4 regions of the Sediminibacillus dalangtanensis genome follow, and region 1 is predicted to be linked to each of the others. Evidence: predicted binding sites of a transcription regulator. Region 1 holds the regulator's gene; each other region holds the start of a gene.
The links. The regulator LexA, encoded in region 1, represses DNA repair genes until DNA is damaged. The targets are predictions, from matches to a motif close to CGAACATATGTTCG.

Region 1 (5,566 bases):
GAATCACAGACAAATTCGGCATTGCACGAAGAGATGCCAACTGTTCGATCGGCTCATGGGTCGGTCCATCTTCTCCCACAGCGATGGAATCATGCGTGAAGACATATGTTACCGGAAGATTCATAATCGCGGACAGCCTTACTGCCGGACGCAAGTAATCACTAAACACAAAGAAGGTACCAGCATAGACCTTTAATCCGCCGTGTAGTCCCATTCCATTCAAAGCTGCAGCCATAGCAAACTCGCGCACACCAAACCAAATATTTCTGCCGGAATAGTTATTTCTCGAGAAATCGCCGGCGTCTTTTACATTCGTTTTATTCGATCCAGCTAAATCAGCGCTCCCCCCAAAGAAGTAAGGTACTTTGTTGGCAATAGCATTGATTACTTCGCCGGAAGAAGCACGAGTAGCTAACTTATCTTTTCCCGTCTCGTAAGCTGGAAGCTCCTCTGTCCAGTTAGCAGGCAGTTCGCCGGCAATGGCTTCTGCCAGTTCTTTGGCAAGCTCTGGATATTCCGATTTATACTTGTCGAAAAGAGCGTTCCATTCATCTTCAGCCTGTTTGCCTTGTTGTACGATTTTTTTATCGAAATCCTGGTAGACTTCTTCCGGCACATGAAATTCCTCATGCTCCCATTCATATGCCTGTTTGGTAAGCTTGATTTCATCAGCACCAAGGGGAGCACCGTGGGAAGCCGACGAAGCAGATTTGTTGGGTGATCCATAACCGATAACCGTTTTCACTTCGATCAATGTGGGCTGTTCTGTGTTTGCTTTCGCTTTTTTAATTGCATCTCGGATAGCGGATAAATCGTTGCCATCTTCCACCCGAATAACCTGCCAGCCGTATGCTTTGAACCTTTCTTCTACGTTTTCAGAAAAAGATTGGGACAACTCACCGTCCAGCGATATATCATTCGAATCATATAAAGCGACCAACTTGCCAAGCTTTAAATGACCAGCCAACGATGCTGCTTCATGCGAGATACCTTCCATTAAATCACCATCACTGACAAGAGCAAAAGAGTGATGATCAATAATCGGATAGCCTTCCTTGTTGTACTTGGCAGCAAGATGTTGTTCGGCCATTGCCATTCCGACCGTCATTGCCAGTCCTTGTCCGAGTGGTCCAGTCGTTGCTTCTACCCCTTCTGTATGATGAACTTCCGGATGGCCTGGAGTTTTTGACCCCCATTGCCGGAAACCTTTCAAATCATCGATCGTCAATCCATAACCGGAAAGATGGAGAAGGCTGTATAACAGCATTGACCCATGTCCAGCCGATAGTACAAATCTATCACGATTGAACCAGTGCGAATTCTTCGGATTATGGGTCATGAAGTCTGTCCAAAGTGTATATGCCATCGGAGCAGCTCCCATAGGCAGTCCTGGATGACCGGAATTCGCATTTTCAATTGCATCGATTGATAGTGTACGAATGGTATTAATGGATAGTTTTTCTGTTTGGTTTACCATGTATTGTTGTAACCCCTTTCTGATTTACGGATTATGTACACCTCATATCCTATAATGAAAAAACAAAACAAACAAGCATTTCAACATGTCCATTATAATTTCATGCTGGAATGCTTGTCAAAAAAGGCTTCCTTCTCAATGATTGTTTTTCTCCCGCTGTTTTAAATCTTTTACTTTTTGGGGAGTGACATCCTTTCCTTCCGGATCAACCACTGTCATGCTCTTGAATTGGTTTTTAAAGGATTTCCGGACATTTTTCAAGTACTCTTCCCTCAATGATTGTTGTTCCTGCTTTTCTTTAGCAGTCAACCCTTCTTCTTTTGCCTTTTTAGCAAGTACATTGATTCTATTCAACTTATCTTTTGAAAGCATAAGATACTCCTTTAAATTAATTTATAGTTCTTGTTTTTCCATAAAACAGATTCTTGAAACAAAAAAACAAGTTCAGACAGAACCGAACTTGTCTTGTACATATCTTATCGTTTGTCAGAGTTGGAATCAAGGGAAACATACTCTTGAAACCTGCGGTGGACGGTGGCTTTCGAAACTGGATAGCCAAGCCCTTTCAAGGTCGCAGCTATTTCTTCGAAAGTCAGCTTACTCGCCCTTAGTCTAACCACCTCATCAATCGGGAACTCTATTCTATCTCTACCGGAGGATTCATGCTGCTTCGCTAAGTTTTTGCCCGGATCATATCCCCGTTCCATGGCTTTTCGCATTCCCCGTTTAATTTTCATATTATGGATTTTTCTTTGATATTCTTCTACAATTCCGACGATCTGCAGTACCATAGAGTCCGATTCCGACAATTGCAGCTGTCCTTGATGTGTCAGGGAATACACGGGGATTTGCAATTTGTTTAGCTGATGAAACAAAGCGATTTTTGTATTACCTCTTCCAAGCCGTGTCTCATCCTGAATGAGGAGACAGTCGGCTTGCTGTGAGGAAAAAAGGTCTAGCATCTGGAAGACGCCTTCCCGCTCAATCTCGTATCCGCTCTTTTGTTCTTCTATAACCGATACAATCTCTAGTCTATGATTAACAGCCATATTAGTTAACTCCTGCCTTTGACGCTTCAAAGAGGTTTCCTGTTCATCTTTAGCTGTGCTTACTCTACAATATATAACTGCTTTTTGCTGTTTTGTTGTCTCCACAATCTGACACCTCTTATAATGCTTTTGCTTGTAAGTTACTTAGATGGTGACCATTGAATAATACATTAATCCTAAAGTCAAAATAAATAAGGTTAAATAGAAAAGGTCTAGTTTCGAAAGTTTTTGAAACATTTTATACGCCTCCCAAATAATTAGAACCTATGTTCGTGTTTATACTTTTATTATATACGAACATAGGTTCTTGTCAACATTTTTTTCGAACGAGTGTTTGTATATACATGCCATGCATGGTATAATATTCACAATAAATACTATGTCCGAGGTGTTACACAAATGACAAAACTATCAAAAAGGCAGCAGGCAATTTTAGAATATATTAAAGAACAGGTTTTGGATAAAGGCTATCCGCCTTCTGTAAGGGAAATAGGAGAGGCTGTCGGACTTGCATCGAGTTCTACTGTGCACGGCCATTTATCGAGGTTGGAAAAAAAGGGGTTTATCAGAAGAGATCCTACCAAACCTCGCGCCATTGAGGTGCTCAGTTTGGAAGAGGCAAACGAAATTCCTGCCGGGGAAGCCACTTTCGCTCCCGTTATCGGGAAGGTAACGGCAGGGATACCAATAACAGCAGTGGAAAACATCGAAGAGTATGTGCCACTCCCCGGCACAATAGCTAATCCGGATGATAATATATTTGTATTGATTATCGAGGGAGAAAGTATGGTTGAAGCAGGAATACTGGATGGGGACATGGTAATTGTCAAACAACAGCAAACCGCTCAAAATGGGGAAATTGTCGTGGCCATGACTGAAGAAGGAGAGGCCACCGTTAAGCGCTTCTTTAAAGAAAAAGACCATATTCGTTTACAACCTGAAAATGCAACAATGGAACCAATCATTCTCAATAATGTTTCGATCCTAGGAAAAGTAATAGGTCTATATCGACATATCCAGTAAAAAGTAAAGAAAAAACCAAATCATCAGATTTGGTTTTTTTCTTTCTAGAATGATCTTCTATCTATATGTGTTTACGTTATCCATAAATTTAGTTAGCAGTGTTTCGCTTTTTGTTTTCAGGAAGCGGAAATACTACCAAGAATGCGAAATACCCCAACAATAAAACATTGAAAACAAATAACCATATGGAAGAAAAATCGTATATCTCTTGAAAATTCTTTGTGACGGCCAATACCAAAGCGGCTATCAGCACAAAACCTACATACTTGATAAATAACACCTCCCTTTCATAATTTTATTAAATTTCCATGAAAATGTCCAAAGTTTTTTCCTTTTAACAAAACTGCTCCTTTATGCACTTTATGGAACTACTAAAAAAAATACTAAGGACAAATCGTTGTTATGCTGGTAAAATATAATTCTGTATTAATTCGTAAAGGAGTAATTGCCTGTGAATAAATGGCTTTTTGTCTTTTCTTTGCTACTTATCCTCAGCTCCCTTGATTTTATAAAAGTGGACGGAGCTGCACTGGAAAAGGAAGAAGTACTTATCCGTTATCAGAGTGAGCAAAGCAAACATGAAATCATGAATGAAAGCTATGAAGTTATCAATCAATATGAGAATCTTCCTGTCCTATCCGTCTTGATAAACCCTAACAAAAAAGAATTATTGCGGAATCACGATGATATTTCATACATAGAGAAGAATAGTCCAGTTAAATTATCTGGAGAAACTGCACGAGAAATCAATCAAGCGGCATCCGTTGAAAATCAGTGGAATATGGATACAATTGGAGCTCCTCTTGCCTGGTCGGAAAAGATCACCGGAAAAGGAGTCGACATAGCCATCATCGATACTGGTATAGCCGAGCATGCAGATCTTAACATTCAAGGTGGCTATTCAACAATGAATAAGAATCCTGAATGGGTCGATGATAATGGTCATGGTACCCACATAGCAGGAATCATAGGGGCAAAGCATAATAAAACTGGTATATCCGGAATAGCTCCGGACGCAAACCTATATGCTGTTAAGGCATTAAACCATGATGGAGAAGGTAGTCTTGCGGATATTGTTGAGGCGATTGATTGGGCAATTCAGCAGGATATAGATATAATCAATCTTTCTTTGGGAACTTCATTCAATAGCGAAATATTAAAGGATATGATGAGAAAAGCTTACGAGGAAGGAATTCTTATCGTTGGGGCCAGTGGTAATGAAGGGACAGACGATTCTGTTATTTATCCTTCCAAATATCAAGAAGTCATTGCGGTTTCTGCCATAAATAAAAATAACGAACTAGGTTCCTTCTCTTCCACCGGGCCAGAGGTCGAATTAGCCGCACCAGGTGTAAATATAAGAAGTACGTATTTAAATAACACATACGCTACCTATAGCGGTACATCACAAGCAGCTCCACATGTTACTGGTATGCTTGCATTGTTAAAACAAAAATACCCAGAATTAGCATACGAAGAATTAAGAAAACTAGCTGCGGATTATACAACTGATTTGGGGGATCCTGGCTACGATGTCTATTTTGGAGCTGGTTTGATAGATTTTCGGCGTTCTGACCAAATTGCTCCCCATGAGGTTTCTGATGTTGTTATAAAAGAAAAAACACAAAATACCCTATCTCTAACGTGGGAAAATCCCGAAGATACTGACTTTGAAAAGACGAACTTCTATTTAGACAGTAAACTTATTACATCCGTGAATGGTTCGGAAAATCCAGAAATTACGTTTTCAAATTTGGAAGCAGACCAAACATACTTAATAAAATTGACGACAGTTGACACCTTTTCAAATGAATCGGCAGGGATAACAATCACCGTTAAAACGAAACCGGAAACCAATTCTGATCTTGGGTCCTCCATAACTGAAAACAATGAAGAAAGCAGTTTAGAGAACCTTCCCCAACCACCCGAGAAAGAGGAAATGGAGCAAGAAGAACAGTTGTCCGAAGGAACGGAAGAAGTACAAGGTAATACGAAAATATCATTACCTTCTAAAAAG
Region 2 (5,566 bases), 750 kb from region 1:
TTATGTCCACCAACTCATATGCACAGAAATCTATTCAGGAAGAATGTGCATGCTATTGATATGGCTTTTTGTTTCTTCATCGCCTAACTCGTGAAGCATTTGAAATGCCGCTACAATTCCTGTGTCATACCGATCATTGGCGGAATCCTTATGGTAAGGTATTGGCAAATGGGTGCGAAAAAAGGCAGTAATATCGGAATTGTACATCTCATTGAAAATTTCTCTCAACTGGAAAACTTCTTCATCCGTGGCGAGAATCGTGAAATCATTGTTATTCCCTGACTGCACTTGCGAAATCTCCAAAGTACCTATATTGACAAAGTATCGTTTCTTTTCCATCTTTCACCCTCCTACCCTTTAATTTTCGCTATTTGCAGGAATTTATGAACAACTTTTTTATCTTTCTGCATAAGGTAAGTTACAAACAAGCTTAGAAAGGAAAGGTTAACATGAAATTCGCAGACAACCTTTTTGAATTATATTTGCGACACTTCGAGGAAAAGGAATTTTTAGAAGTATTTATTCATTCTGTCTTAGAACAAATGGATCACGATGATTTACTGGAAGTTTTTGAAGGCTGTCCAAAAGATGAATTGGATGAAATCTTAGGCGGTTATCTGAACAGCAAATTGGAAACAAAAATCACCTCAGTACCTGAGGAGACAAAATTGCCATAAAAAAACCCACTGATAAAAACCAGTGAGTCAATCGTTTATACAAGCGATTCTGCTTTACGGGCCTGCCGTGCTTCTTCCACAGCACTTTTAATCAAACAGCGGCCTCTTCCATGCGGAATGCACATAGGCGTTCCGAACATCGGATCATAGGTCACATCACACTTCATGTTGAACACATCATGTACCATGTTGCAGCTGATGATTTCTTCAGGTCTTCCCTGCGCATACACTTGTTTATCTTTGATGGCGACAATATGATGTGCGTAACGGCAAGCCAAGTTCAAATCATGCAATACCATTACGACGGTGCGACCATCCCGCTCATTCAATTCAAACAATAAATCAAGAATCTCAATTTGATGGGTCATATCCAAATAAGTAGTCGGTTCATCCAATAATATGGTATCTGTCTTTTGTGCAAGCGTCATCGCAATCCATGCTCTTTGCCTTTGACCGCCTGATAAAGAATCGACGGACCGGTCTTGCAGTTCTTTCATGTTGGTCGCCTGTAACGCTTCCTCAACAGCCTGGTCATCCTCTTTTGACCATTTTTTAAACATGCCCTTGTACGGATGTCTTCCCTGCTTTACCAGGTCCAGAACCGATAATCCCTCCGGACTTACCGGGCTTTGCGGCAAAATGGCCAGCTTTTGGGCGACTTCTTTTGTCGGCATCTTGGCAATTTCCTCGCCATGGAGAATCACGCCGCCTTCTTTCGGCTTCAACAACCTTGCCATCGAGCGCAACAGTGTCGATTTTCCGCAGCCATTTCCACCAATAAAGACTGTAATTTCTCCTTTAGGAATGGTTATATTTAAATCATCAATGATTATTTCCTCTCCGTATCCGAGAGTCAAATCCTTTGCTGTCAATGTTTCCATTTCGCAACCTCTCCCTTACGAGCGATGGCTTAAAAGCTATTTCAAACGAATATAGACGTTCCCTAATCGTTTTTTACTCTATCACCAGTTTATTTGCTTTAGAGCTCGGCGTCAATGATTTTGATAATTGTTCTCATTTATTTTTTTGCCAGGACTTCAAACAGAAAGATAAATTAGATGTTTTTTGATTGTTTAATAAAATTAGGTTCTGTTCGTATGAAAGACATAAAACACCTCTGGACAGCAGGCTGGACAAAAGCGCAAGCGCCTGTTCAAAGGAGTACAGGCTAAAACCGCCACATCCTGTGGCAACGCCTGCATGACTCACATCGTTTGGGCCTCCCACAAGCTTAAGCAAAGCCTCGAAGTGGCGGGCTTTTGCCACACAGAGGCTTTGCTTAAGACTTCGAGGGGGTAGGCGCTGGAGCTAGACATCTCTGAAATTTATACTTTCTTATCTTTTAAAAAGACCAAACCGCCATGCGATTTGGTCCAAATAATGTCCTGTTCTTTCCTTCAACGAACTACCGACGAATTCCTTTAACCGATAATGACCCGTTCTTTTGGATAATGGTAAATATCTTTTGTCACACGTCCTCTTAGCAAGAACAGGAAGGAGAATATCCCGATTCTCCCGATGAACATAAGGAAAATGATGATAATCTTCCCAGCCGTCGATAAATCGGGAGTAATCCCCATCGACAAACCGGTTGTTCCAAAGGCCGAACACACTTCAAAGGCTATAGAAATCAACGGAAATGGCTCCAGATATGTCAGTATGGTAATCGCACTTAAGCAAAGCATCGCCGCCGTCGTAATGACAATAAAGGAACGCATCACATCTTCTTGATCGAGTTCTCTGCCGAATACTTTAATACTGGTGTTCCCTTTCCCATAATTGTAAATTGCCAACAGCATGATCGCAAAAGTCGTCGTCCGGATCCCCCCGCCGACACTACTCGGGGAAGCGCCAATGAACATCAGAACACAAATCACTATCAGAGTTGGTGACGTGAAGTCTGCCACATCCATGGTAGCCAGCCCTCCATTTCTCGTAGTGACTGATTGGAAGAGACTGTAGAAAATTTTTTCGTGCCAGATCTTATCCGCCAAAAAAGCGTTTCGCTCCAATACGAATATCAATAACCAACCAGCTAAAACCAACGCAAAAAATGTTAACGTCGTCAGCTTGGAAAACAGAGAAAATGTATATTTTTGATTTATCTCCGACTGCTGTCCTCTTATTAATTCTTGTACTTCAATCAATACAGGAAAGCCGATTGCACCCAAAATCAGCAAGACGATATTGACAAACTGAACAAAATAATCATCCGCAAAAGGAATCAGGGATGCTCCGGTAATATCAAATCCTGCATTGGTCGTGGCACTCACCGATGCAAAAAAACCTTGCAGTAATGCTTCCTGCCATGTATCAAAATAGGATAGAAAATAAGTGCTTAGTATAATGGTACCAATGACTTCGATGGTTACAATGATTTTCAGTATCTTGAGCATTAATTTTACCAAACCAGATAACGTGGTTCTGTTTTGATCAATCTGAATCAGCTGTCTGCCCCGCAGGCCGATTTTTTTGCCCAACAAAATCCAGATGAATGTCCCCAGAGTCATAATTCCGATACCGCCGAACTGAAGCACCACCGTCAATGCAAGTTTTCCTGCAGCATTAAATGTTTCCGCAGTGGAAACAACTGTAAGACCAGTTACACTGACCGCACTTACAGCCGTAAACACTAAATCAATAAACGATATGCTGAACCCGCCCTGATGAAAAAACGGCATGCCTAACAAAAGAGTCGATATAAGGACAGTCATTAAGTAAAACAAAACAATCAAACGGATTGTCGATAGGTGACTTGCTTTAAATAATCGCGAAAATATGTTCATCTTGATTCTCCTTGCTTTCAATTGCAGCAATGTAAGTTTACCAAAAAATACAGTTTGTTTATATAGTTTTTTTCAATTACCTGCTTCTGCTTCTTTTATCGTCTCGTCGGGCGGTTGTACGGGGATTTGAATACCTCGTCTTTCTCAGCATTGTTCGCACTCTGCCTGTCTTCTATACCAAAACAGACATACCTGAAGCCGGTCTGGAATAAATTAACGCTGTTTAAATCCTTTTAGCTGGGTTATATTATACATAAAACGAACATACGTTCTTTGAAAGAGGGGGATTTCATGCTGCCGACAAACCTAAAGCTTCCCAGAAATAATGTTCTTTGTATCGATATGCGTTCTTTTTATGCCAGCGTAGAATGCGTGAAACGCAATTTGGACCCCATGCAGGATATGCTGGCAGTCGTAGGCGACAAAAAGCGATCAGGGAGTATCATTCTGGCTGCCTCCCCTCAATTAAAGAAAAAACACGGAATAAAAAATGTCAGCCGCTATTTCGAGCTTCCAAATGACCCGGATATCCATGTCGCAGAAGCGAAAATGTGCGATTACTTACAAGTCTCCATGGAGATCACCAAGCTGGTCAACCAATATGTCCCGAAAGAAGCAATCCATCAATATTCCGTTGATGAACTATGGGTGACAGTGAACGGTCTGGAAAAATTATATGGAGACTGCTGGCAAATCGCCCGGTTGATCAAAGCAGAATTGCAGGAGACAATGGGATTGACCTGTTCGATCGGCATTGGGGATAATAAATTTTTGGCGAAGGTTGTCATGGATTTATACGCCAAAGAGACAGGAATTGCCGAGTGTCGGTACGAAGATGTAGAAAAAAAGCTATGGCCGGTACCGATTGAAAAAATTTGGGGGATCGGAAAGCGGATGATGCGTAATTTAAATCGAATGGGCATTGTCACACTTGGTCAACTGGCGGATTTTCCTCTAGAGCGGCTTAAGAAACGATTTGGCATTATGGGAGAGCAATTATATTGGCACGCATGGGGGGTAGATTTAAGCCCTGTCACCGGCGATTTTCAAAAACAGGAGCAAAAGGGATTCGGCCATGGAATTACACTGCTGCGGGATTACCGAGGGGACGAAGTTTTCGCCTGCATTCTTGATTTGTGTGAGGAAGTATGCCGAAGAGCAAGGACTGCTGGCCAGGCCGGCAGGACAGTCCACCTCGGCATCGGCTATTCCCAGGAAAGCGGCGGGGGATTCAGCAGATCCCGCTCCGTAGCACTTCCAACGAACATCACCATAGAAATATACAAAGTATGCATGCAGTTATTCCGTGAATTTTATGACGGTGTCAGCAAAGTCCGCCGAGTGTTCGTCACCCTGGATAACTTAGCAAATGATGAGGAAACCCAACTGGATTTGTTCATGGACAAAACCAAACAAAAAGACCTTGGTTATGTCATGGATCAAATCCGGCAAAAATACGGATCTGCTTCCCTGCTGCGTGCCACCAGCTTTACGGATCTAGGCGTGACCCTTGACCGTACACATAAAATCGGCGGCCACAAAGCCTGAGGAATCTTGGTATATCAGTGAAAAATCGGATTGGATTCCCATTCTTCCCGAAGCAGCCCCATCCGGATAGAATCATAAAACTTTCCATTATAATACCGGCACTTCCTTAGCTTTGCTTCCATGGTCATGCCGAGCTTCTCCCCGACTTTTATCATCCGCTGATTTCCGGACCAGGTAGTATAACCGACGCGGACCAGCGGCATGGTTTGAAACAAATGATTAATCCACAGCCGCAGGGCTTCCGTACCATATCCACCGCTCCAATACTGCGGCTGATAGAGGACAATCCCCATTTCCAGCCAAAGCGAGGGCTTATGCTCCCAATAATAGCTGACCATACCGATCACCTTATCATCGACTGTTATGACCCAGCGTTCATCCTGGCTAATCAATTGCTCCTTTTTATCCAGGTACTCATCCAGGGAAATCTGTCGATGAGCAAAATAGGGTGCATCCCACTTTTTCCATTCCGGAGACTTCTCACTGTACGCTAATTTCCACAACATTTCCAGGTCTCTTTCCTCAATCTGGCGTATTGAAATACTTTCCTGGCCC
Region 3 (5,566 bases), 500 kb from region 1:
TCCTATTACAATAAATAGTTTTCCCATTCCGGTCAAGCTTTCGGCACCTCCCGGTTGAAGTGGTGATATGCTTTGGCAGTGACCTGCCTGCCTCTAGGCGTCCGCTGAATGAACCCAGTCTGCAGAAGGAACGGTTCATACACATCTTCGATTGTCTGGGATTCTTCACCGATAGTCGCTGAAATGGTGTCCAGACCAACAGGACCTCCGTTAAATCCATCCATTATACCCAGCAGTAATTTATGGTCGACATGATCCAGGCCGGCAACATCTACTTGAAGCATTTCCAACGCAGTTTCGGTTGTTTGTTGTGAAATGATTGGCTCCCCCTTCACCTGTGATATATCTCTGACCCTTCTCAGCAATCTGTTGGCAATTCGAGGCGTGCCCCTGGACCGTCGGGCGATCTCAATAGCCGCTTCTTTTTCAATTCCTACTTGGAAAATATCTGCAGTTCTCTCCACAATAGCGCATAAATCTTTTGTTTCATAATATTCCAACCGACTGAGGACTCCAAAACGATCGCGCAACGGAGCTGTCAGCAACCCTGCACGGGTCGTAGCACCGACAAGCGTGAACGGCGGCAAATCAAGCCGTACAGAGCGGGCACTGGAACCTGATCCTATTACAATATCAAGGCAAAAATCCTCCATGGCGGGGTAAAGAATTTCTTCTACCGCCCTGGGCAGCCGGTGAATTTCATCGATGAACAACACATCTCCGGCTTCCAATGAAGAAAGTATGGCAGCCAGGTCACCTGCTTTCTCGATCGCGGGTCCTGATGTGGTACGAAATTGCACCCCCATTTCGTTGGCTATGATGGAAGCCAATGTCGTTTTCCCAAGCCCGGGAGGTCCGTAAAGCAAAACGTGATCAAGCGGCTCATTTCTCATTTTGGCTGCCTCTATAAAGATGCGCAAGTTACCCTTTGCCTTGTCTTGTCCAATATACTGTGCAAGGTTGATTGGGCGCAGGCTAAGCTCCATCGACTGATCATCTTCCTGCAATTCGCCGGAAATCATTCGTTCTTCCACGTTATCTCCCCTTTACCAATAAGAAGTTCTCTCTGGCTGATCCTATTATGGCACAGCACTTATTTCATCAACAAAGCCAATCCTTTCCGGATATAAGGATCGGGATTTTCATGTTGTTCCTGTCTCAATGTCGGTACGATTGCTTTTACTTCGCGTTCGGAATATCCCAATGCCTTCATAGCAGCAATCGCTTCCTCTAAGGCATTGTTTTGTCCCTGGAGAGCCTCCTCTTCCGAAGACCGGTCGGCAGTTTCAACAGCGACGGCTGCAAATCCATCTGGCAACTTACCCTTCAAATCAAGAATCATTTGGCGGGCTGTTTTTTTTCCGATTCCCGGGAATTGGGTCAAAAATTTGTCATCTTCCCTTTCAATAGCCGATACAAATTCTTCCACCCGTACAGAAGCAAGAACGGCCAGCGCCCCTTTGGGACCAATACCTGAAACATTCAGGAGCTTGGAAAACAATAATTTGTCATCTGTTTTTTTAAAACCGAACAATGTTTGATTGTCTTCTCTGACGTAATGATACGTATAAATCAGCACTTGCTCACCCAATACGTCCTGAAATGCGAATGGATTTGCACAAATGATTTCATAACCAACTCCATTCGCTTCTACAATTACAGCTTCTTCATTCACTGCTTCCAAATTTCCTTTTATGTATGCAATCATTACGATTATTCTCCCCTATCAACAATAGCCTGTATCTATCTTACCATACAAGCGTATGTTCGTATAACTGTTTTCTTCCTCCAGCATACTTCGGTAATGAAGGCAGCTTCATTGCAACACGGTAAAAAGGATTCCGGCTGGAAACCGGAATCCTCCATTAACTGTTAACTGAGCGTTGAGGAGCCATACCTCGATAAGCCTCCAGAACATATTCGTAGACTTGCTTGGAATCAATTTTGATACCATCCTGAAGCCTTTGTCTCTGATAACTCTCCAACTCACCTGTATCAATCTGATAAAAGGATTGTATCACCTGTTCATGAATCGGCAGTCCTTCAAATATAGCCAATTGATCATCTGATAAACCGAAATAACCATGTTCTTTCATATACGGGGAAATATCCGCTATTTCTTTTTTTAAGACAACCTTTCCTTCCTGCTGCTCGACTACCTGCCAATCATGGTAGTATGACCAGAAGTCTTCCATTGCCCAAATTTTTTCCTCATGTGTGCTTTCTTCTACATGTCCGTCCATGTACTGTTTCTGCAGGGTCACTTCCAATACAAGCGGTTCTTTTTGCGTAACCTGCTTTTTTTGTTCTGCTGCCCGAGTCGTCCGTTCATCAATTGATTGCATAACTCCAATCAGTAACAATACGCTGGTTATTCCTATAACTGCTATACTGCAGACAAAAAGCTTCCGTCGTTTTCTCACACTATTCACCCCATGTGTTAAAATGGCTAAACCTCTATTTGACAGTTTGGCCATTTTCACACTTTTTATCCCAGTGAAGAGTGATCAGAGCACAGAAAAACCGGCTGTTTCCTATTGGAAAGCCGGTTAAGAGGCACTTTATAATTGGGCAAGGATTTCCTCGTCGGCGTCAAGGTTATGGTAAACATCCTGAACATCTTCGTTATCTTCCAGCATATCGACTAGACGAATCATCTGTTTGGCTTCGTCTTCGCCGAGCGGTGAGAGTGTCTGTGGTATCATCGTCAATTCTGCCGTGGAAAATATATATCCATCCGCTTCCAATTGCTGTTTCACTTCAGAGAAGTTTTCCGGATCTGTATAGATTTCAAAAACGTCTTCCGTCGTTTCCATCTCTTCTGCGCCAGCTTCTATGGCTGCCAACAACATATCATCCTCGTCCGCGTCTGTTGTACTTCTATCAATGACGAGATAGCCTTTGCGGTCGAACATGAATGCGACACATCCGTTTTCACCCAAGTTCCCGCCATTTTTATTGAAAGCATAGCGGACTTCTGAAGCAGTCCGGTTTTTATTATCTGTCAATGCTTTCACCATCACAGCCACCCCGCCTGGTCCGTAGCCTTCATATGTCATTTCTTCATAATTTACGCCTTCCAGGTCACCCGTCGCTTTTTTTATCGCACGATCGATATTATCATTCGGCATGTTATTTGCTTTTGCTTTGTCGACCGCCAAGCGGAGTGACGGATTCGTTTCGGGATCTCCACCGCCCTGTTTCGCAGCGACGAATATTTCCTTCGCCATCTTCATGAATACTTTCCCGCGCTTTGCATCCTGTGCATTTTTGCGTCGTTGTATATTTTTCCATTTAGAATGACCAGCCATAGGACATTCTCCTCTCTTAATGCTGAATAATTCAGTCAGGCCAATGCCTGTCAAGTAAAAGTTGAGAAAAAATTCCTTTATTACTATAACATAAAATTTTCACCTTATAAACGTTTATCTTCCAGAGGAGACTGGATTCTAAGAGATAATGCTTTTGGCTTTTACACAAAAAATACGAACTACGCAGTAACTGTAATGGGAAGTTCCATTGCCTCTTCAAAAAGCGTGTTAAGCAACGCTCACCAGCCGCCCGCGGAAAGCGCAGGGTATTTCAACTCAAAAAAGCAGGAAGTTAGGAAGACGCATTCAAACTGTGTCGGAGTTTATATCAAAAGCCCCCAACAAGGTATGCGAATTTTGCCCAAGCCAAGAAAGGGGAGGCGTTTTGGGACTCCGATTAAGCAGGAAGCCCGCGTTATGTTTGCCAGATAGAAACTAGTTCAAACCACCGTGCACGCTGTCCAAGCATCATAAACCGGAATTGCTGCCATTCAATTTTCAATGTATTGATTTCCAGCGCAAAAAAGCCTTTGCTACAGCGACTACTGTGCAAAGGCGATGTTCCTTCAAAAAACATCATCTGGCTGGTTCTCTGGCATCCCGATCCCTCATTTGATTCCAATAAATGTCTCCAGTGTAAACGAGGACCTCTTTGCCTTCAGCTTGGCGTTCCACCTTGCTGTAAACCTTGTCTGCTATCGATGCAGCCTTGTCATCATACTCCTGATTCAACGTAAGCGAAACGATGACACGATCTTCGGTAACGTAAACTTGAGCAAGAGTGATTTCATCAAGCTGATTTAAGTCCTCGGAAATGGTTTGAGACTGTTCATTATAAAAACCTTCCAAACGCTGCTGGCCTGGCGGCAGGTTCTCCTGGTAGCCGGTAAAATCCTGCCCTTCTTCCTGTTGGCCGTTTCGATTCTCTCCATCATCCAAGTTGCGTTCCGCTTCATCATGGGTACTATAGTCGATCGGCATGGTAGAATCTTCCATGTCCTCTCTGATCATTTGTCCTTCTTCCTGCTGATCGGAACACCCTGCTGCAAGAAGAAAGAGCAAACAACCAAAGACGAATAATAGTAGTTTATTCAATAAAAAAACCTCCCTTACCCTGTAGAATGGGATAAGGAAGATTTTTTAATCAGTTATTTTCTGGGAGCAGTTTTTACAAGGATGGTCCTGGAGCGATTTCCCGCTTATGAGCAGACTTTTTATGGAGCTGATCAATAATTTCTTTGTCCTTTTGCGGGATTTCTTCCCCCTTCAAATACTTGTCGATTTTCTCATAAGTCGTTCCCATTTCGTTCTCGTCAGTTTGGCCTTCCCAAAGTCCTGCACTAGGTTGTTTATGGACAATATCATCCGGTACGCCCAAATATTCCGCCATTTCCCGGACCTCGCCTTTACCCAGGCTGACTAGTGGGACCAAATCCACACCGCCATCTCCATACTTGGTAAAATAGCCAGTATAAAATTCTGCCGCGTTATCGGTTCCGACTACTAAGTACTGATAATTAGCCGCTAAAGCATATAAGGTGCTCATCCGTAGACGGGCGCGTAGGTTAGCATCCGCCAGCTGCTGGTTATCCGGATTGACAGACTGCTGGTCGTTAAGCTGGGTTTGAATGTTGTTGAACAGTACGTCATGTGTCTCTGATAAGTCAACGGTTATTGAATCGATTCCACAGCTGTCAATCACCTTTTTGGCGTCTTCCATGTCCTGTGGGTTACTTTTGCAAGGGAGTATCACACCTAGTGAATGATCCGGCGCCGCCCGTTTTATTAGATGGGCAACCACGGCAGAATCGATACCGCCGCTAACGCCTACCAATAAACCCTTCACTCCAGATTCTTTGATTTTTTCTTGAAGCCATGCTACAATTTTTTCTACTTTTTCCTGCATCGTTTGTCTCCTCCCATTTGATAATAATTTATGTTAGCACAATTTCTACATCTTTCACAAATTTAACCCGCTGCTTCCATTTCTCCTCAAGGTGGGAAACATAATCGAACAATTGGTTCCATGACGGCTTTCTTCGGGAAAACAACAGCCATTCTCTAATCAAATCGACTGGTGTTCCAACGCTTCTTAAAATAAAATCAATTTCCTCCTCCTTTTCCGAAAAGAGGGAACTGCACAATTGTTTTATATCATGGTTGACATAAGGTAAAAAGCGCTGGCCAAGTTGAATCCAATCGTAACTTTCAGGAGCCAGACTAAGCAAATCAAAGTCGATAATATTCACTGCACT
Region 4 (5,566 bases), 1.7 Mb from region 1:
TTTTTATGTACACAAATCCATGAAGGAGGAAAGGAACGAGAATCAGATAAAAAAAGACGTTCATCCCATTCTAGTACCTCCACTGGAACAAAGGAATCCTGCCAATTATTTCGGGAGTGAAGCAAAAGGCGGTTCAAGGTTGAGGCATCCCCATTTTCGGTGATAAAAGGGAGCAGCACCATGGTATCCATTATATGCTATGAAAACAGCCTTTGGATCAACGGCTCGGCATAGTGAAATAATTTAAAACCCAAATAGATGCCGATGATTCCTATTACACCCGCAAGAGCCGGCGGAGCGGGTATGGGCAGCTTTCCCCAAGCAAAAATAAAACCGACGACCAAGCCGGTTAACAGGGATAGAATAACTTCCTTCATAGTAGTTCTCCCTTCTTCTATTTCCCACTAGTTTTTAACGAGTTTACCAAAGTATGCATTTTCGCCTTAAAACGATCTTAAAATGTGGAAAAATTCGCATATTCATATTGACTGAATGTTCATTCATAATATAAAGTAGATATATAAGCATTTTGTGCAGAGGAGGAAACGATTCTGGAAAACGAATCGGATTGATCCGTAACAACTGTCACATCAACAGATCATTACGACAAGGTGGGGGGATGGATAATGGACGGACTACTGTTGCTTAATTGGATTTTATTTTTAGCTGTTACTGGTTATGGTATATACTTATTCGTTCGGGTAGTCAGGACGAGGATTGCTTATATCAAAATGGGGAAAAAATTTGAATTCGACGGGGAAATCAAACAGCGGTTGAACCGTGTCTGGATCAACGTCTTTGGTCAGAAAAAACTGTTGAAGGATAAAAAGTCGGGCGCCATCCATGTGATGATGTTTTATGGCTTCCTTCTGGTTCAATTCGGGGCGATCGATTTCATTGTCAAAGGTTTGGTTCCAGGCGCACACTTGCCTTTAGGACCGCTTTACCCAGGATTTACTTTTTTTCAAGAGCTGGTCACCTTGATGATCCTCGTCGCGGTGGTTTGGGCATTTTACAGACGGTATATTGAAAAACTCGTCCGGTTGAAGCGGGGATTTAAAGCAGGTCTGGTGCTGCTGTTTATCGGTACGCTAATGCTGTCTGTCTTGATCGGAAATGGCATGGGAATGGTCTGGCACGGGCATGAAACCGCTTGGACAGAGCCTGTTGCGTCCTTAATTGCAAACGCTTTCTCTTGGCTTTCTCCTACTGCTGCGGCTGCCGTGTTTTTTGTTGCCTGGTGGGTTCATCTGTTGGCACTGCTCAGCTTTCTCGTCTATGTGCCACAATCGAAACACGCTCATCTCCTGGCGGCTCCTGCCAATGTTTTTTTAAGCAGGCAGACACCCCCAGGTAAACTGAAAAAATTGGACTTTGAAGTGGATGATGAGGTCGACGAAGAAGAGGTTTCCTTCGGAGTCAGTAAGATCGAAGACTTTAACCAGCTGCAGCTGATCGATCTATATGCATGTGTCGAATGCGGACGCTGCACCAATGTTTGTCCGGCAACAGGGACTGGGAAGATGCTGTCGCCGATGGACTTGATTGTCAAACTTCGCGATCATCTGACCGAAAAAGGTGCTGCTGTCACCGGCCAATCGCCATGGGTTCCTAGTTATGCTTTTGCCAATACGGAAGGAAACCAGCTGGCCCAAATGGCCAGAAATGCAGGGGCTGCAAAGGACGAAGTTGCCGCAGGATTGGAGTCTGTGAACAATACCAGCTTAATTGGTGATGTGATAACGGAAGAAGAACTTTGGGCATGTACCACATGCAGGAATTGTGAGGACCAGTGTCCGGTCATGAATGAACACGTTGATAAAATCATCGATTTGCGCCGTTACCTTGTGTTAACGGAAGGAAGGATGGACCAGGATGCCCAGCGGGCGATGATGAATATCGAACGACAGGGAAACCCGTGGGGATTATCGAAAAAAGAACGGGAGAATTGGCGCGATCTTGATCAGGATGTTTCAATTCCGACAGTGAAAGAATTGAAAAAAGCCGGTGAGGAATTTGAGTATCTATTCTGGGTCAGTTCGATGGGCTCTTATGACAACCGCAGTCAAAAAATTGCCATGGCCTTCGCCAAACTGATGAATGAAGCCGGCGTGAAATTCGCCATCCTGGGGAACAAAGAAGCCAACTCCGGCGATACAGCCCGCCGGATCGGAAACGAATTTCTTTTCCAGGAGCTTGCTGAGAAAAACATTAAAGAATTTCAAAAGCACAACGTACAAAAGATCGTCACCATCGATCCACACGCCTATAACATCTTTAAGAATGAATATCCTGACTTTGGGTTTGAAGCCGAAGTGTACCACCATACCCAGTTGCTATATGACCTTGTCACCGAAGGACGTTTGAAACCGAGCAGGGAAATCAATGAAACGCTGACCTACCATGATTCCTGTTATTTAGGCAGATACAATGGCGTTTATGATCCTCCGAGGGAAATACTGAAAAGGATTCCCGGCATAAGTCTGGTGGAAATGGATAGGAACAGGGAGAATGGAATGTGCTGTGGAGCCGGAGGCGGGCTGATGTGGACCGAAGATAAAACAGGAAACCGGATAAACGTGACCCGGACAGAACAGGCACTGAAGGTTAATCCGACGATGATTTCGAGTGCATGTCCGTTTTGTTTAACCATGTTGAGCGACGGTACGAAAGCCAAAGAAGTGGATGAAGATATCAGCACGATGGATGTAGCGGAAATCTTGGCATTGTCGGTTTTTGAAAAAAAAGAGGAAAAAACGGCATAAACAGCGAAGTGCTTTACTAGATATAAATGTGTATGAAAAAGTGAAGGTAAGAGCGAATAGGAGAAGGAACTGCTCTGATGAACAGTTCCTTGCCTTTTGCCACTATATTGAGCGAACGTTCAATCGGGACAAATGTAAGCGTTAACAAAAACAAGGGAGGAATAAAACATGACAAAATCGGTGATTGTGGCAGGATCAAGAACGCCTTTTGGCAAACTGGGAGGAGCGCTCAGTACGCTGACTGCAGCGCAATTAGGAGGCAGAGCGATTGCGGCGGCGCTTCAACAAAGCAACCTTGAGCCTAAAAAGGTGGATGAGGTGATCATGGGCACGGTCTTGCAGGGAGGACAGGGACAGCTCCCGTCCCGGCAGGCTGCCAGGGAGGCAGGCATTCCCTGGGAAGTAAAGACAGAAACCATCAATAAGGTATGTGCCTCGGGTATGCGTAGTGTGACGCTAGCTGATCAATTGATCCGGCTTGGCGAGGAAGAAATTATCATCGCTGGCGGGATGGAGAGCATGAGCAATGCCCCATATTTCCTGCCAAATGCCAGAAACGGTTACCGCATGGGTGATCAACAAGTGAAGGATATGATGATTCACGACGGATTGACCTGTTCATTTGCCGGAGTCCATATGGGTAGTTACGGCAACAAGACGGCAGCGGAGCTCGGCATCACCAGGAAGGAACAAGATGAATGGGCGCTGCGCAGCCAGCAGCGGGCAGTCAAAGCAATCGATGAAGGGATTTTTACAGATGAAATCGAACCGGTCGAGGTACCGCGCCGGAAGGGAGAACCGCTTGTGGTAAATCGCGATGAAGCACCGAGAAAAGAGACAACATTGGAAGCACTTGCTTCCTTGCGTCCAGCCTTTGATAAGGATGGAACCATCACAGCGGGAAATGCGCCCGGAGTCAATGATGGGGCCTGTGCCATGCTGATGATGTCGGAAGAAAGGGCTAATGCGGAGGGGCAGGAACCGATGGCTTATGTGCTTGCCCACGAGGAAATAGCAGTCGAGGCGGAAAACTTCCCACAGACCCCCGGCCTGGTGATAAATGCCTTACTGCAGAAAACAGGAAAGTCCTTGGAAGATATCGATTTGTTCGAAGTGAATGAGGCATTTGCCGCCGTATCGCTGGCCAGCAGTGCCATTGCCGATCTGGACTTGGAAAAGGTGAACATTAACGGCGGCGCGGTTGCATTAGGTCATCCGATCGGGGCCAGTGGTGCGCGTATTATTCTGACGCTTATCCATGCATTAAAAAGACAAGGAGGCGGTCTCGGGATTGCCGCCATTTGCAGCGGCGGCGGACAGGGAGATGCGATTTTGCTGGAAGTGCGTTGAATTCGGCATTTCCATAGACGACGATACTACAAGCGAGGGGAGAAATAGCCATGCAAATAAACAAAATAATGGTGGTAGGCGCAGGCCAGATGGGGGCCGGAATTGCTCAGGTTTGTGCGACAGCTGGTCTGGAAGTGCTCCTCCATGACGTTTCAGAAGCGTCCTTGCAAAAAGGAATCACAGGAATCGAAAAGCGGCTTCAGCGGGCAATGGAAAAAGGCAAACTGACCGGGGAAGCAAGACAGGCGGCGATCAACCGGCTGACCCCAAGTTCCACGTTAAAAGATGTCAAAACGTGTGATTTGGTGATTGAAGCAGCCGTGGAAAACATGGAAATCAAAACGAAAATCTTCCGCGATTTGGATGAACAGGCACCAGAACATGCCCTGTTGGCAACCAATACATCATCATTGCCGATAACGGAAATCGCTGCTGCTACAAGCCGGCCGGAAAAGGTGATCGGCATGCATTTCATGAACCCGGTACCAGTAATGAAACTGGTCGAAGTAATCCGCGGCTTGCAGACAAGCGAGGAAACATACCAAGCAGTCAAACAGCTGGCAGTTCAGTTGGAAAAGACACCAGTGGAAGTTAACGACTATCCCGGCTTCGCCGCCAACCGTATATTGATGCCGATGATCAATGAAGCAGTATATGCAGTATACGAAGGGGTTTCCTCTCCGGAAGATATCGATACTGTGATGAAATTGGGGATGAATCATCCAATGGGACCGCTTCAGCTGGCTGATTTCATCGGTCTGGATACATGCCTCTATATCATGGAAGTGCTGCACGAAGGATTAGGTGACAGCAAGTACCGTCCCTGTCCGTTGCTGCGCAAATATGTAAAAGCCGGGTGGCTCGGAAAGAAATCCGGTCGCGGTTTTTACAGCTATCAAGAATAAGCAAAAAGAGGAAGGAGGCGGGCTGAATGGAATTTACGTTTTCCGACGAACAACGAATGATGCGCAAAATGGTTCGGGACTTTGCCGAAAAGGAAGTCGCTCCGGAAATTCAGCGAATGGAAACGGAGGATCGATTTCCGGTTGAAATCGTACGACGGTTGGGAGAGCTCGGACTTATGGGCATTCCCATTCCGGAAGAATATGGAGGCAGTGCGATGGATTACACCTCCTACATTATTGCCCTTCACGAGCTATCCAAGGTCAGTGCGACAGTGGGGGTCATTCTATCGGTCCATACGTCGGTCGGAACCAATCCGATTTTATCCTTCGGCAGCGAAGCACAGAAGCAAAAATATCTGCCCAAACTGGCAAGCGGCCAGTATTTGGGAGCATTTGCGCTGACGGAGCCGAGCGCAGGCTCGGATGCTTCTAATTTAAAAATGACAGCCAAGCCGACGGGAGATGGCTACCTGCTGCAAGGGACAAAAATGTTCATCACCAACGGGGGATATGCCGATACATTTATCGTTTTTGGCAGGACCAGTC

Region 2: a site for LexA is predicted at 3,723-3,736, ahead of ERJ70_RS13225 (DNA polymerase IV). Genes of this name have one in related genera too.
Region 3: a site for LexA is predicted at 1,757-1,770, ahead of ruvA (Holliday junction branch migration protein RuvA). Genes of this name have one in related genera too.
Region 4: a site for LexA is predicted at 2,878-2,891, ahead of mmgA (acetyl-CoA C-acetyltransferase). Genes of this name have one in related genera too.

The regions. Positions count from the first base shown of each region.
Region 1 covers NZ_CP046956.1:1,883,279-1,888,844, reverse strand. The annotation lists gene tkt (transketolase) at 1-1,477, opposite strand, end outside; gene ERJ70_RS09470 (DUF896 domain-containing protein) at 1,613-1,849, opposite strand; gene ERJ70_RS09465 (YneB family resolvase-like protein) at 1,954-2,631, opposite strand; gene lexA (transcriptional repressor LexA) at 2,926-3,549, shown strand; gene ERJ70_RS09455 (S8 family serine peptidase) at 4,001-5,566, shown strand, end outside.
Region 2 covers NZ_CP046956.1:2,629,834-2,635,399, forward strand. The annotation lists gene ERJ70_RS13205 (hydrolase) at 31-339, opposite strand; gene ERJ70_RS13210 (DUF6154 family protein) at 450-677, shown strand; gene ERJ70_RS13215 (ABC transporter ATP-binding protein) at 713-1,558, opposite strand; gene ERJ70_RS13220 (TrkH family potassium uptake protein) at 2,099-3,463, opposite strand; gene ERJ70_RS13225 (DNA polymerase IV) at 3,755-5,011, shown strand; gene ERJ70_RS13230 (GNAT family N-acetyltransferase) at 5,026-5,566, opposite strand, start outside.
Region 3 covers NZ_CP046956.1:2,380,263-2,385,828, forward strand. The annotation lists gene ERJ70_RS12015 (DUF2905 domain-containing protein) at 1-27, opposite strand, end outside; gene ruvB (Holliday junction branch migration DNA helicase RuvB) at 33-1,034, opposite strand; gene ruvA (Holliday junction branch migration protein RuvA) at 1,094-1,708, opposite strand; gene ERJ70_RS12030 (BofC C-terminal domain-containing protein) at 1,866-2,423, opposite strand; gene ERJ70_RS12035 (YebC/PmpR family DNA-binding transcriptional regulator) at 2,562-3,311, opposite strand; gene ERJ70_RS12040 (YhcN/YlaJ family sporulation lipoprotein) at 3,888-4,406, opposite strand; gene nadE (NAD(+) synthase) at 4,480-5,217, opposite strand; gene ERJ70_RS12050 (phosphotransferase) at 5,246-5,566, opposite strand, start outside.
Region 4 covers NZ_CP046956.1:3,544,155-3,549,720, reverse strand. The annotation lists gene ERJ70_RS17430 (XapX domain-containing protein) at 198-377, opposite strand; gene ERJ70_RS17425 ((Fe-S)-binding protein) at 627-2,765, shown strand; gene mmgA (acetyl-CoA C-acetyltransferase) at 2,934-4,115, shown strand; gene ERJ70_RS17415 (3-hydroxybutyryl-CoA dehydrogenase) at 4,166-5,020, shown strand; gene ERJ70_RS17410 (acyl-CoA dehydrogenase) at 5,047-5,566, shown strand, end outside.